DNA from 3 places in the Citrobacter sp. U14242 genome. Region 1 is predicted to be linked to each of the others. Evidence: predicted binding sites of a transcription regulator. Region 1 holds the regulator's gene; each other region holds the start of a gene.
What was found. The regulator Fur, encoded in region 1, represses iron uptake genes when iron is present. The targets are predictions, from matches to a motif close to ATAATAATGAGAACNACTATCAA.
Positions count from the first base shown of each region.

Region 2: sodA (superoxide dismutase [Mn]) is a predicted target of Fur. The motif match lies at 1,861-1,883, and genes of this name have one in related genera.
Region 3: fepD (Fe(3+)-siderophore ABC transporter permease) is a predicted target of Fur. The motif match lies at 2,445-2,467, and genes of this name have one in related genera.

Region 1 covers NZ_JBKGLW010000008.1:299,255-303,544, reverse strand. Annotated here, with positions in the region: gene ACLJXE_RS15560 (HAD family hydrolase) at 1-694, opposite strand, end outside; gene ACLJXE_RS15555 (LysR family transcriptional regulator) at 811-1,683, shown strand; gene fur (ferric iron uptake transcriptional regulator) at 1,734-2,180, opposite strand; gene ACLJXE_RS15545 (ryhB-regulated fur leader peptide) at 2,173-2,259, opposite strand; gene fldA (flavodoxin FldA) at 2,470-3,000, opposite strand; gene ybfE (LexA regulated protein) at 3,156-3,443, opposite strand; gene ybfF (esterase) at 3,572-4,290, opposite strand, start outside.
Region 2 covers NZ_JBKGLW010000014.1:52,444-56,733, forward strand. Annotated here, with positions in the region: gene ACLJXE_RS20820 (carbohydrate porin) at 1-422, opposite strand, end outside; gene ACLJXE_RS20825 (aminoimidazole riboside kinase) at 598-1,503, opposite strand; gene sodA (superoxide dismutase [Mn]) at 1,955-2,575, shown strand; gene kdgT (2-keto-3-deoxygluconate transporter) at 2,812-3,795, shown strand; gene ACLJXE_RS20840 (dihydrodipicolinate synthase family protein) at 3,879-4,290, opposite strand, start outside.
Region 3 covers NZ_JBKGLW010000003.1:71,850-76,139, reverse strand. Annotated here, with positions in the region: gene fepC (iron-enterobactin ABC transporter ATP-binding protein) at 1-441, opposite strand, end outside; gene fepG (iron-enterobactin ABC transporter permease) at 438-1,430, opposite strand; gene fepD (Fe(3+)-siderophore ABC transporter permease) at 1,427-2,434, opposite strand; gene entS (enterobactin transporter EntS) at 2,544-3,779, shown strand; gene fepB (Fe2+-enterobactin ABC transporter substrate-binding protein) at 3,841-4,290, opposite strand, start outside.

The sequences.
Region 1 (4,290 bases):
TGCAGTCAAATTGTACGCAGTTGCCGGGGAACATCTCCAGAACTGGTCGCCCTTCGTCAGACGGAAAAAAATGAACGTCGCTAAAATCAGCAATGGCGTATTTTGCACCATAAGAAAGTAGTGACTTACCGCCAATCCCTACACAAAAAGTACCTGCGCGAACGGCTGATGTAACCCCACTGGCTGAATCTTCAAAGACCAGAGCTGTCTCTGCGGGGATCTTAAGACGTTGTATGGCTAACAAATAAGGGTCTGGCCAGGGTTTACCTCGTTCAACATCATCACGCTCTACAATTACGGAAATCGCGCCGTGTGCATCAAGTAAATCAATAACGCGGTTAATTTTATATCGCCAACCGCTTGTCACAATTCCGATGGTGATACCTGCCTGAGCCAGTGCGGCGATCAGTGCTGAAATGCCTGCAATAGGTTGATATTCAGCATTATTTTCTGCATCAATAATGTATTGCTGCACTTTTTCACGATCGCTAAGCGATAAATCACTGAATAAAGCGCGTAGAGTGTGTGGTCCAGGTTGGCCGTGGATATGATTAACGATATCGGCAGTGCTGATTGTACGCCCGTACATTTGAGCTGCTTCACTCCAGGCTCGTTCAATAACACTGTTCGAATCGATCAATACGCCGTCCATATCAAAAAGAACAGCGGCAATATTTTGCTTCGCGCCAGACATTTTTCCTCCAACATTGAGTTACCTGATTGCCGTACATTTGCGGCTTTTTATGGATAATGTCGTCAGAAGTGAGGTCTGTATAATGCTGTTTTTTCCCGCGTAGATGAGAGAATGGAATGGAAACCAGACGATTACAGGCGTTCGTTACTTTGGCTGAACTGGGGAGTTATCGTAGCGCAGCCGAGGTTCTCTGCATAACGCAACCTGCGTTGACCAAACAGATCCAGTCGTTGGAACAGACGTTTGGCTTCAATCTTTTTATTCGTGGCCGTCATGGTGCGGTACTCACTGAGCAGGGGGCCTTGCTCTATTCGAGAGCCTGTGAACTGCTTAAAGGCTATGACGACTTCCTGAATTATGCCTATGACATACAGCATGGATCTGTGGGGGAGCTGGCTGTGGGATTTGGTTTGTCAACGTTTAGCCTGGTTCCAACATGGATTAAGGATTTTTGCGAAAGCTACCCTCAAGTACGGTTTTCGCTGAAAGATATTCCTTCAAGCGTTCAGAGTGGAATGCTGCTGGATGGAAGACTCCATATTGCTTTTCTTCGACTACCAGTAACCCCCGCACTTGCGTATCGGGTCATTAAACAAGAACGCATTGTGCTGGCTACGCCCATGGATGGACAAATGGATGTGTACAGTGCGCTCAATTGCTATTCAGTATTGCAGGTTAATCCCCTGCGAGAGCCGTGTCTGGCGGAACAGTCGCGCATTTTTTTATCGCAAAAGAATATTCAGGCTTCACCGGTAACGGTTGCAGATGATATCCATACCTTACTGGCGCTGATTGCTGGGGGCAATGGTGTCGCGTTTTTGCCTGAGAGTGTTAATAACTTCCTGCCTGTAGGGGTGAGACTGATTGAATTGAGTGATTCACCAGCCATGTGGAATATTGGAATCGCATGGAATCCAGAATTCTCACATCCTCTACGAGACCTATTTTTACAGGTGATGATGCGTAAAAAGGGGATATTTGCGTTGTAGCAAGATAGAAAAAAGCCAACCGTAAGGTTGGCTTTTCAGAAAGCATCACATTATTTGGCGTCGTGCGCATGATCGTCTTCGCGGCAATCGCCTTCAGCGCAGTGACCATACAGATAGAGGCTATGGTTAGTTAAACGAATACCATGTTTAGCCGCAATCTCACGTTGACGCGCTTCGATGGAGTCATCGCTGAACTCGACCACTTTGCCGCAGTCAAGGCAAATCAGGTGATCGTGATGATGTTGCTGGGTCAGTTCGAAGACGGATTTACCCCCTTCAAAATTATGGCGGGTCACGATTCCGGCATCATCAAATTGGTTCAGCACGCGATACACGGTCGCCAGACCAATTTCTTCACCCATGTCGATCAGGCGTTTGTATAAGTCTTCCGCACTGACGTGATGGTTATCCGGTTCCTGAAGAACTTCCAGAATCTTTAAACGAGGAAGCGTTACTTTCAGGCCAGCCTTCTTTAATGCGGTATTGTTGTCAGTCATGCGGAATCTGTCCTGTAGCTAAACGGTTCACTTCATTAACAGAAGTGACAGAAATTGCACTTGAGATAATGCGTATCATTATAGAACTGCCATGCCCAAATGAAAACTGCAAGTCTCTGGCAAATATTGTTAATCAAAACGTGGTATCACCGACAAACACACTGTGCAATACCCGATTGGCATCCAGCCATTGTACAGGGTCAGGCGAAAAAGTTACAAATTTGTAGCAATTATTTTGATTGGTTTTATCTATTGATGCGGCGCAGATGAATATCTACGCCGCACGAAATCAGGCATTGATGATTTCGTCGAGGTGCAGCTCTTCAGCGATCTGCTTAACCCATTTTTCTACGCGTTCAGCGGTCAGTTCCGGCTGGCGATCTTCATCGATAGCCAGACCCACAAAGTGGTCGTCATCTGCCAGACCTTTGGACGCTTCAAAATGGTAACCCGCCGTTGGCCAGTGGCCGACGATGGTAGCGCCGCGCGGCTCAATGATGTCGCGGATGGTGCCTAACGCATCACAGAAATATTCTGCGTAATCTTCCTGGTCGCCACAGCCGAACAATGCCACCAGTTTACCGTTAAAATCAATGTCTTCGAGAGTAGGGAAGAAGTCATCCCAGTCGCACTGCGCTTCACCGTAGTACCAGGTTGGGATGCCGAGCAGCAGAATGTCATACCCTTCCAGGTCTTCTTTGCTGCTTTTTGCAATGTCATGTACATCGGCAACGTCTTTACCAAGCTGCTTTTGAATCATTTTTGCGATATTTTCGGTATTACCGGTGTCGCTGCCGAAAAAGATGCCAGTGATTGCCATGAGTAAAATAACCTCTTGAAACTTATTGAAATGGTGGTGGCGCATTGCCCACGGATAAGGGCAATCATAGCAGAACAGTCCGGCATGCGGAAACAGCAAACATGCGGGACTGCACTCTGTGCTACACGATTTATGATTTAGAGCAGAAATTCAGACTAAGCCTGACCGCGCAATGCGGTGAGTTGGTTCATCAGCATCTCTTCGATGAGTTCACTGCGACTCATGCTGCGCGCTTCCGCCAATTCATTCAGAGCGTCAACGGCATCCGCGTTCAGTTTCAGTTCGACACGCTTGAGTCCACGAACTTTGTCGCGTTTAAGCTGATTACGTTTATTAATACGTAACTGTTCATCACGCGAAAGCGGATTGGTTTTGGGTCGTCCCGGGCGACGCTCCTGCGCGAACAGATCTAATGTCGTACGGTCCGTTTGTTCTTTGGCCATGATCTTGGTGACTTCGGGGAAACAATCAGCCAGGCGTCTGCCCGGATGGATAGCGCGCCATAATACATCAGCAGGGGAGGCGCGCCAACGCCCACGCGCGTAATCGCGCGCGGACGCTGAGTTTTTAATCAGTTAACCTTCTCACTCAGATAACGACGGATAGCGCGCAGCACGGCATCTGGTTTTTCTGCATGTACCCAATGGCCTGCACCGGCAATAACGTGTGCGCGGGCCAGCGGAAACTGGGCCAGTAATTGCTCGCGATACGCTTCAGTCACATAAGGTGAATTACCGCCGGGGATAAACAACGCCGGGTGTTCCCAGGCGGGTAGGGTTTCCCATCCCACGATATGGGGATACTGCTCCCACAACACCGGGACGTTAAAGCGCCACTCGCCCTCGACAAAAGACTTCAGCAGAAACTGGATCACGCCTTCTTCTTGCAAATGCTGACGCATGACGCTCGCGGCCTGCTGGCGCGAGGAGGCCTGGGCATCTGTTACCGCGTTAATGGCGGCAAAAATCTCATCGTGGCGGCGTACGTGATAGTCAACCGGGGCGATATCGATAGCCACAAGCTGGTCGATCCGTTCCGGTGCGAGAGCAGTGAGCGCCATGACGGCTTTGCCCCCCATGGAGTGCCCAATAAAGGTCGCTTTTTCGATGTGTTGCTCATCGAGAGTATCCAACAGATCCTGCGCCATTGCTGGATAATCCATCTCTGGTGAGCGGGGAGAGAGGCCATGATTTCGCATATCGACCTGGATGATATCGTGATCAACGACCAGATCGCGCGCCAGTATGCCCAGGTTATCCAGACTGCCAAACAGACCGTGAACCAGGACGA
Region 2 (4,290 bases), on a different contig from region 1:
ACGTAGGTGTCCGCTTCATTACCCAGACGGCCAATTGCGCCCCCTGTTTCACCGGCTGGCGTCAGGTATGGACCACTTTTACTGCTGGATGCGGCATCGTTCATCAGCAGACCGGAACGCGCATAACCGTGGAACTCGAAACCACTGCTCTGGTCGGCTTTCTTCTCCAGCATGGCGGTTCGCTGCACGACGTCCTGAGTTGTTGTCTGCGCTTTTTGTTGGGCAGCCACCAATTGCTGTGTTTTTTGTTCGGCTACCGTCGCACGTTTTTCTGCAACCTGGGCACGGGTTTCTGCGTCCTGAAGACGTTGTTCAAGCGCGGCAAGGCGTGTCTCGATACTTGTCATATCCGTTTGGGCAAAAACAGAGGTACTACCGGCCAGCATGCCAATCATCACGGCAACTCTGCGTTTTTTATACATTTTGTCGCATCCCTAAAAAGAAGTTATTTATAGTTGCTAAATTGCTAAACCGGTTTAGGTTGATGATACTAAACCCGTGAATTTTAGATGAGCAATGTTTTTTGCTAAACCGATTTAGTAATTGTGACCAGGGCGACAATTCAGGCCGCCAGAGAGCGGCCTGTGAAGGGAAGATTTACAGTTCGTGATGGTAAGGTAACGCGGTCATCGCACCTTTTGCCGTGGTTGCCAGCGCTCCGCAGCGTTGTGCTAAACCGATGATGGAAGTGAGTTCCTGGGCCGCAGACAATCCGTTGTTGGCGAGTCCGTAGAGCAGTCCTGCAACAAATGCATCCCCCGCACCGGTTGTATCAACACTCTCCACAGGTGCTGCCGGATAAAGCACGGCATTTCCGTCATGCCAGGCAATCACCCCGTCTTTACCCTGTGTGACCAGGACCAGTCTGGCGGGACAATGCCGCATTAGCTCCACCAGCCCTTCTTCTACGGCCTGATAACCGCTGACAAAGTGAAGTTCCTCGACGGAGAGTTTCACCACATCCGCTTTGCTCATCGCCTGTTCCAGGCACTGGCGCAGCGTATCGTTATCATTCCAGAGATCGAGGCGAATATTAGGGTCAAAACTGACATAGCCGCCTGCACGTTTTACCGCATCCATCGCCTGAAACGTCGCGCTACGGCTGGGTTCTGCACTCAGGGCGATGGAGCAGACATGGAGCCATTCTCCCACTTGAAAAGCGGGAATATTGGCAGGTTCCAGGAACAAATCGGCACTTGGGCGTACCATGAAGGTAAACGAACGCTCGCCTTGCTCGTCGAGGTCGACCACCACCGTTGACGTGCGATGAAGAGGATCGCGCCGCATCCATTGCACATCCACCTTTTCAGCCGCTAATGTCTTTTGCATAAATCGGCCAAAGGGATCGTCTCCAACTCTGCCGATGAACGCACTTTCCCCGCCAAGCCTTGCGATACCTACCGCGACGTTTGCCGGTGCCCCTCCTGGGCATTGCAGTAATTTACCCTCTCCATCCGGTAATAAATCCACGACGGCATCGCCAAGTACCCAGACCTTTTTCATGTACACCTCTTAGCTAAACTATAGTTAAACCGTTTTAGCTATTTAAGCACAGGCCTGGCGAACGGAAAATATATAGGGCATAAATAGTGTGTTGAAACGAAGGTCATCCCTGTTAACACGTAGCCTGTGGCCAGTGAATATTGTCAACTCTGCAGCAGGAGTTGAATGAGGTGTATGTTTCTTACTGGCGGAACCTGCGTGATGCTGTCGGAATGTAAAGGATATATTCGTTATTCCTACCCTCTCAGCAGTGATGACACGATAAATCGGCTGGGCATACACGCCCCTCTCATAGGCATTCTGCCATATGGCGCCTGTTTGATAACTAAAAGCTATAACCATGTAAAAAGTACGGCATTGATAATCATTTTCAATATCATTTAATTAACTATAATGACCCAACTGCTTACGCGGCGTTAACACTGGCCGCCCGACAATACTGGAGATGATTATGAGTTATACACTGCCATCCCTGCCGTACGCTTATGATGCCCTTGAACCGCACTTCGATAAGCAGACGATGGAAATCCACCATACCAAACACCACCAGGCTTACGTAAACAACGCTAATGCTGCGCTGGAAAGCCTGCCTGAATTTGCGAGCCTGTCTGCTGAAGAGCTGATCACCAAACTGGATCAGCTGCCTGCGGATAAGAAAACCGTTCTGCGTAACAACGCTGGCGGCCACGCTAACCACAGCCTGTTCTGGAAAGGTCTGAAAACCGGTACCACGCTGCAGGGCGACCTGAAAGCGGCTATCGAACGTGACTTCGGTTCCGTTGACAATTTCAAAGCTGAATTTGAAAAAGCAGCAGCAACTCGTTTCGGTTCCGGCTGGGCGTGGCTGGTTCTGAAAGGTGACAAACTGGCTGTTGTTTCCACCGCTAACCAGGATTCCCCGCTGATGGGTGAAGCTATCTCTGGCGCTTCCGGCTTCCCAATTGTGGGCCTGGACGTCTGGGAACACGCTTACTACCTGAAATTCCAGAACCGTCGCCCGGACTACATCAAAGCGTTCTGGGACGTGGTGAACTGGGACGAAGCTGCAGCGCGTTTCGCCGCGAAAAAATAAGTTCTACGTTTTAATGATGCCCCTGCAAGCGATGCTTGTGGGGGCTTTTTTGTGATCAAAATCAATATAAAAACAATGATCCATTTAAATTGAAACAAGGTTTTATTATGCGAGTGGGATCACTTTTATAGTTTCTCTGAATGTCTATCTTCTTTTCATCAAGACGGGCGCATCTCATAAGCAAGATGCAGTCGCCCATAAAAATTGCCCCATTTTTATGTCTACAGGTGATGGAAATGCAGATCAAACGTACGATAGAGAAAATCCCAGGCGGTATGATGTTGGTACCACTTTTTCTGGGCGCGTTATGTCACACCTTTTCACCCGGCGCCGGGAAATACTTCGGCTCATTTACCAACGGTATGATCACCGGTACGGTGCCGATTCTGGCCGTCTGGTTCTTTTGCATGGGGGCGTCGATTAAACTGAGCGCTACCGGAACCGTACTGCGTAAATCCGGCACGTTAGTGATAACCAAGATCCTGGTCGCATGGGTGGTAGCGGCGATTGCATCACGTATTCTTCCTGAACATGGCGTGGAAGTGGGGTTCTTCGCCGGGTTGTCCACGCTGGCGCTGGTGGCCGCAATGGATATGACTAACGGCGGGCTGTATGCCTCGATCATGCAGCAATATGGCACCAAAGAAGAGGCTGGGGCGTTTGTCCTGATGTCGCTGGAGTCTGGTCCGCTGATGACCATGGTGATTCTGGGAACCGCCGGGATTGCTTCGTTTGAACCGCATGTATTTGTGGGGGCGGTATTGCCGTTCCTGATTGGTTTTGCGCTGGGTAATCTGGACCCTGAGCTGCGGGAATTCTTCAGCAAAGCGGTACAAACACTCATCCCTTTCTTTGCCTTCGCATTGGGTAACACTATTGATTTAAGTGTGATTGCTCAGACTGGTGTACTGGGGATCTTACTGGGCGTTGCGGTGATTATCATTACCGGTATTCCGTTGATTATCGCTGATAAACTGATTGGTGGTGGGGATGGTACCGCGGGGATTGCGGCGTCAAGTTCTGCGGGGGCGGCGGTCGCCACTCCGGTGCTGATTGCGGAAATGGTCCCGGCGTTTAAACCAATGGCACCTGCGGCCACCTCCCTGGTGGCGACCTCAGTGATTGTAACCTCGATCCTCGTACCGATTATCACCTCCATCTGGTCGAAAAGAGCCAAAGCCAGAGCGGCGGAAATTGATCTTCGCGGCACAGTAAAATAACGAGCTATAGCCGGATGGCGCTGCGCTTATCCGGCCAGGTTATGCCCGGTGAGCGTTCGCGTCACCGGGCATTGGGCTTAAAACTAAAGAACAAATGTCTGATCAATTATTCTGCATTCGTCCTCGTTCAACTCTCCACCCGCGTTTCGTGATACTCCGGTGCAGTAGCCAAACTTCCGTGACACAACGGTCTTGATGGTAGTGACAAAATCCTCGCCGATCGCGTAGATGGACATGTAGGTGCCAATCTTATCCTGAATCTCACGCAGCGCCGCCAGATCGCCCTGTTTAAACGCCTCGCGTGCGCTGACAAACAGCTCAGGCATAACGTTGTTGAGGCCCGAGATGATCCCCGCGCCGCCAGCCAGCAGGTTAGGAATGTAGTATTCGTCATAACCAGACAGCACCGCAAAATCTTCCCGCACGGCCCGGGTTTTCTGGATCATGCTGCGGGTGTGGGACTGGCAGTCCACGGTATCTTTAATGCCAGCAAAG
Region 3 (4,290 bases), on a different contig from region 1:
ACCACCGGAAAGGGTATCCACGCTTTGCATCGCCAGGTGGGTGATCCCGGTGGCGTTCATGGCGTGCACGACTGCATCCTCATCTTCTTTACGCCAGCGGGTAAATAAAGGTTGATGTGGATAACGCCCACGAGCAACCAACTCCTGCACGGTAATATCGCCCGGCGTAGTGGCATTTTGCGCCAGCAGACCAATTCTGCGTGCGACCTCTTTACTGGGGTAGTGTTGAATATGTTCACCATCAAGCCAGACTTTGCCGTGCGCGGGTGTCATCAGACGACTCAATGTCCGCAGCAGTGTGGACTTGCCACAACCGTTGGGTCCAATAATGGCAGTGAAGTGACCATCGGGGATCGAGACATTAAGGTTTTCCGCCACGGTAAATTTGCCATAACCCAGCGTTAACTGGTCGCCACGCAAACGGGCTACAGATTCGGTCATTTTTTGCGGGACTCCTGAATTAACAAGACGATAAGGTAAATACCGCCGAGGCTTACGGTGACAACGCCAACCGGAAGCTGATAAGGCATAAATAGCTGCTGAGCGCATAAATCGGCCATCAGCAGTAACAGGGCGCCGCACAGCGCCGACTGCGTTAATCCCCAACGTGCCGTGCCGCTAAGCCGACGCGCGATGTGTGGGGCAACCAGGGCAATAAACGAGATAGGGCCAGCCAGCGCAGTGGCTGCGGCGGTCAGAATCACCGCGACCAGCATCATCATCAGGCGCGAGCGTTCAACGCTGACACCGAGCGCACAGGCGCTGTCATCACCCATTTCCAGTAAACGCAGGCGGCGTACCAACAGCGCGGCGCACCCCAGCATCACGATAATCAGCGGCGCAGAAGGCCAGGTCTTTGCCCAGGTCAGACCGTTGAGCGATCCGGCGTTCCACAGCCCGGCGGTCAGTGCGGTTTCTAAAGACGCCTTCAGCAGCAGCCAGGTGTTGAAGGCCACCAGCATCGCGCGAATGCCGATCCCGATGATGATCAGTCGGAAGGTGTCGATGCCGTTGCGCCAGGCCAGCGCCCAGACCACCAGTGAAGTCAGGATCCCGCCGAGCATGGCCGCCAGCGCGATGGCGGTAAGATGCTGACCAAACAGCACCATTGCCACCAGTACGCCGCTCCAGGCACCGGTATTGAAACCCATCACGTCCGGGCTACCCAGCGGGTTGCGCATCAATGACTGGAATATCGCGCCGCTAACGCCCAGCGCCGCGCCAATCAGCAGCGCCATCAAAACGCGTGGTAAACGCCACTCGGTCACCACCAGCGTAATGTTACGCGGTGCATCGCCGAGCAGGGCGGCTATAATTTGCTGGGTCTCGAGCATAACTGCACCGCTGCGCAGGCTCCACAATCCAACGGCCAGGCAACCGACGACCAGTAGCAGACAACTGATAATCAGGCGACGGGAGAGATGCATCATGCGCCACCTCCGCGCTGTTTGCGGCGTACCAGGAAGATGAGAACCGGCGCACCAATAAACGCGCTGACTACAGAGACGCGCAGCTCGCCGGGCACAATCAGACGACCGATGATATCGGCAATCAGCAGCAGAGAAGGGGTGGCCAGCAGAGTGACGGGCAGCGACCAGCGATGATCTGCGCCCACCAGCCAGCGTGCCATATGCGGCATCATCAGGCCGATAAAGGCGATAGGGCCGACGATGGCGGTCGCACTTCCGCACAGTACGGTAATCACCAACAGGCCGATAAACTGGGTACGCGCCACTTTGCTGCCCAGCGCAGTGGCGGTATCGCTTCCCAGACTGAGGCTATTCAGAGCACGGCTAAGAAACAGCGCGACAGCACCGGCAATCAGGACCGGGATCAGCACGACTTTCAGCGTCTGCAGGCTGCGGATATCCAGTGAACCGGCTTGCCAGAAACGCAACTGGTCGTAGACATCCGGGTTGAGCAGGGCGATGCCGGTGGATAATCCTTCCAGAACAGCACCCAGCGCAACACCGGCCAATGTCAGGCGTACCGGGCTGAGCTGCCCACCGCCCTGACTACCGGTAAAGGCCACAATCAGTGAGGCTGCGAGAGCCCCGGAAAAAGCCATTAGCAGTTGTTCTTGCGGGGAGGAAAAGCCAAACAGCGATGCACCTAAAACAATCGCGAAGCTGGCGCCGGAATTGACGCCAAGAATACCTGGATCGGCCAGCGGGTTACGGGTGAGCGTTTGCATCAGCGCGCCCGCCAGGCCCAGCGCCCCCCCTGCGAGGAGCCCTGCCAGCGTACGTGGAAGTCGCGCGTCCAGCACGATGGTGCAATCGGCGCTTTGACAACTGCCGGTGAGTGCATCAAATACCACGGAGGCGGGCAGCGACTTTGCGCCAATAACCAGACTTAATGCCGTAGTGAGAACAAGTAGTAACAACAGTCCGGGCACGGCGAAGGCGCGTGTCGCGGAAACAGAGCATGACATATCAACTTCCCTGATAATGATAGTAATTATCGTTATCGATCTTATTTGGATATGTTAGCATGTGCAGCCATTGAATGGATAATGAAAAAGTACCTGGTAAGGCTCTGTAATGAATCGACAATCCTGGCTGCTTAATCTCAGCCTGTTAAAGACCCATCCTGCATTTCGCGCTGTTTTCCTCGCCCGTTTTATTTCCATTGTCTCTCTGGGACTATTGGGGGTTGCGGTCCCGGTACAGATCCAGATGATGACCCAGTCGACCTGGCAGGTGGGTTTGTCGGTTACGCTGACCGGGAGCGCCATGTTTATTGGTCTGATGGTTGGCGGTGTACTGGCCGATCGCTATGAGCGCAAAAAGGTGATCCTGCTGGCCCGCGGAACCTGTGGTATCGGTTTTATTGGCCTGTGCCTGAACGCGCTGCTGCCCGAACCGTCGTTGCTGGCTATCTATGTTCTTGGCTTATGGGATGGCTTTTTTGCCTCGCTGGGTGTTACCGCGCTGCTGGCAGCGACACCTGCGCTGGTCGGGCGTGAAAATCTGATGCAGGCCGGGGCGATTACCATGCTGACGGTGCGTCTGGGTTCGGTGATTTCGCCAATGCTTGGTGGGGTGCTGCTGGCGACCGGGGGCGTGGCCTGGAACTACGGCCTGGCTGCGGCGGGTACATTCATTACCTTGCTCCCATTGCTGAGCCTTCCCGCGTTGCCGCCTCCGCCGCAGCCGCGCGAGAATCCGTTGACATCACTGGTGGCGGCGTTCCGTTTTCTGTTCGCCAGCCCGCTGATTGGCGGTATTGCACTGCTTGGCGGCCTGTTGACCATGGCGAGCGCTGTGCGCGTGCTGTATCCGGCACTGGCAATTAACTGGCAGATGTCGAGTGCGCAAATTGGCCTGCTGTATGCGGCCATTCCTCTTGGCGCGGCGGTGGGAGCTTTAACCAGCGGGCAACTGGCACACAGCGTGCGTCCAGGTCTGATTATGCTGGCATCAACCGTGGCCTCTTTCCTGGCTATCGGTCTGTTCGGCTTGATGCCGGTCTGGGAGCTGGGCGTTATGTGTCTGGCGCTGTTCGGCTGGCTGAGCGCGGTCAGTTCTTTGTTGCAATACACCCTGTTACAGACGCAGACGCCGGAAGCGATGCTCGGGCGAATTAACGGTTTGTGGACCGCGCAGAACGTAACCGGTGATGCGATTGGCGCGGCGCTGTTAGGGGGGCTGGGGGTGATGATGACGCCTGCGGCCTCGGCAAGCGTCAGTGGGTTTGGGTTGGTGATTGTCGGTCTGTTGCTGCTGCTGTTGCTGAGCGAGCTTCGTCGTTTCCGACAGATACCTGTGAATGCCTGATAGCGTTGTGCTCTACGGTATGTAAGCCGGATTAGGCATTAGCCGTATCCGGCGAAAGCCATTAAAAGAGCGCTGACAGACGTTGCAGCAGTAGTGTAGCGCTGTAGTAATCCAGACGGAAGGTTTCCGTGCCCAGCGCATAAACGCGTTTGTTTTGTACGGCAGGCAGATGCGCCAGCAGTGGATTAGCGTAAATCGCATCGGCATCTTTGCTGTCGCCTGCAAACAGGAACAGCGCTTCACCGTTCAGACCGGCCGCCAGATTCTCACCACCAAGCTGGATAATATCGTGACGTTTACCCTGGCTCTGGCTGGTATGTAGTCCGGCAGGTAGCGGTGCCAGCGTGAAACCGAGCTGTTCCATCAGCTTGCCTTGCGCGGACTCCGGCGTCCACAGGTTGGCGCTGTGCGCGGCGGCAGTATACACCAGCGCGCTGACCGGCTGAGGCGGCAGGGTGATACGTTGCTTTACCGCGAGCAGTTGCTTATCAAACTCAGCAATACGCGCCGC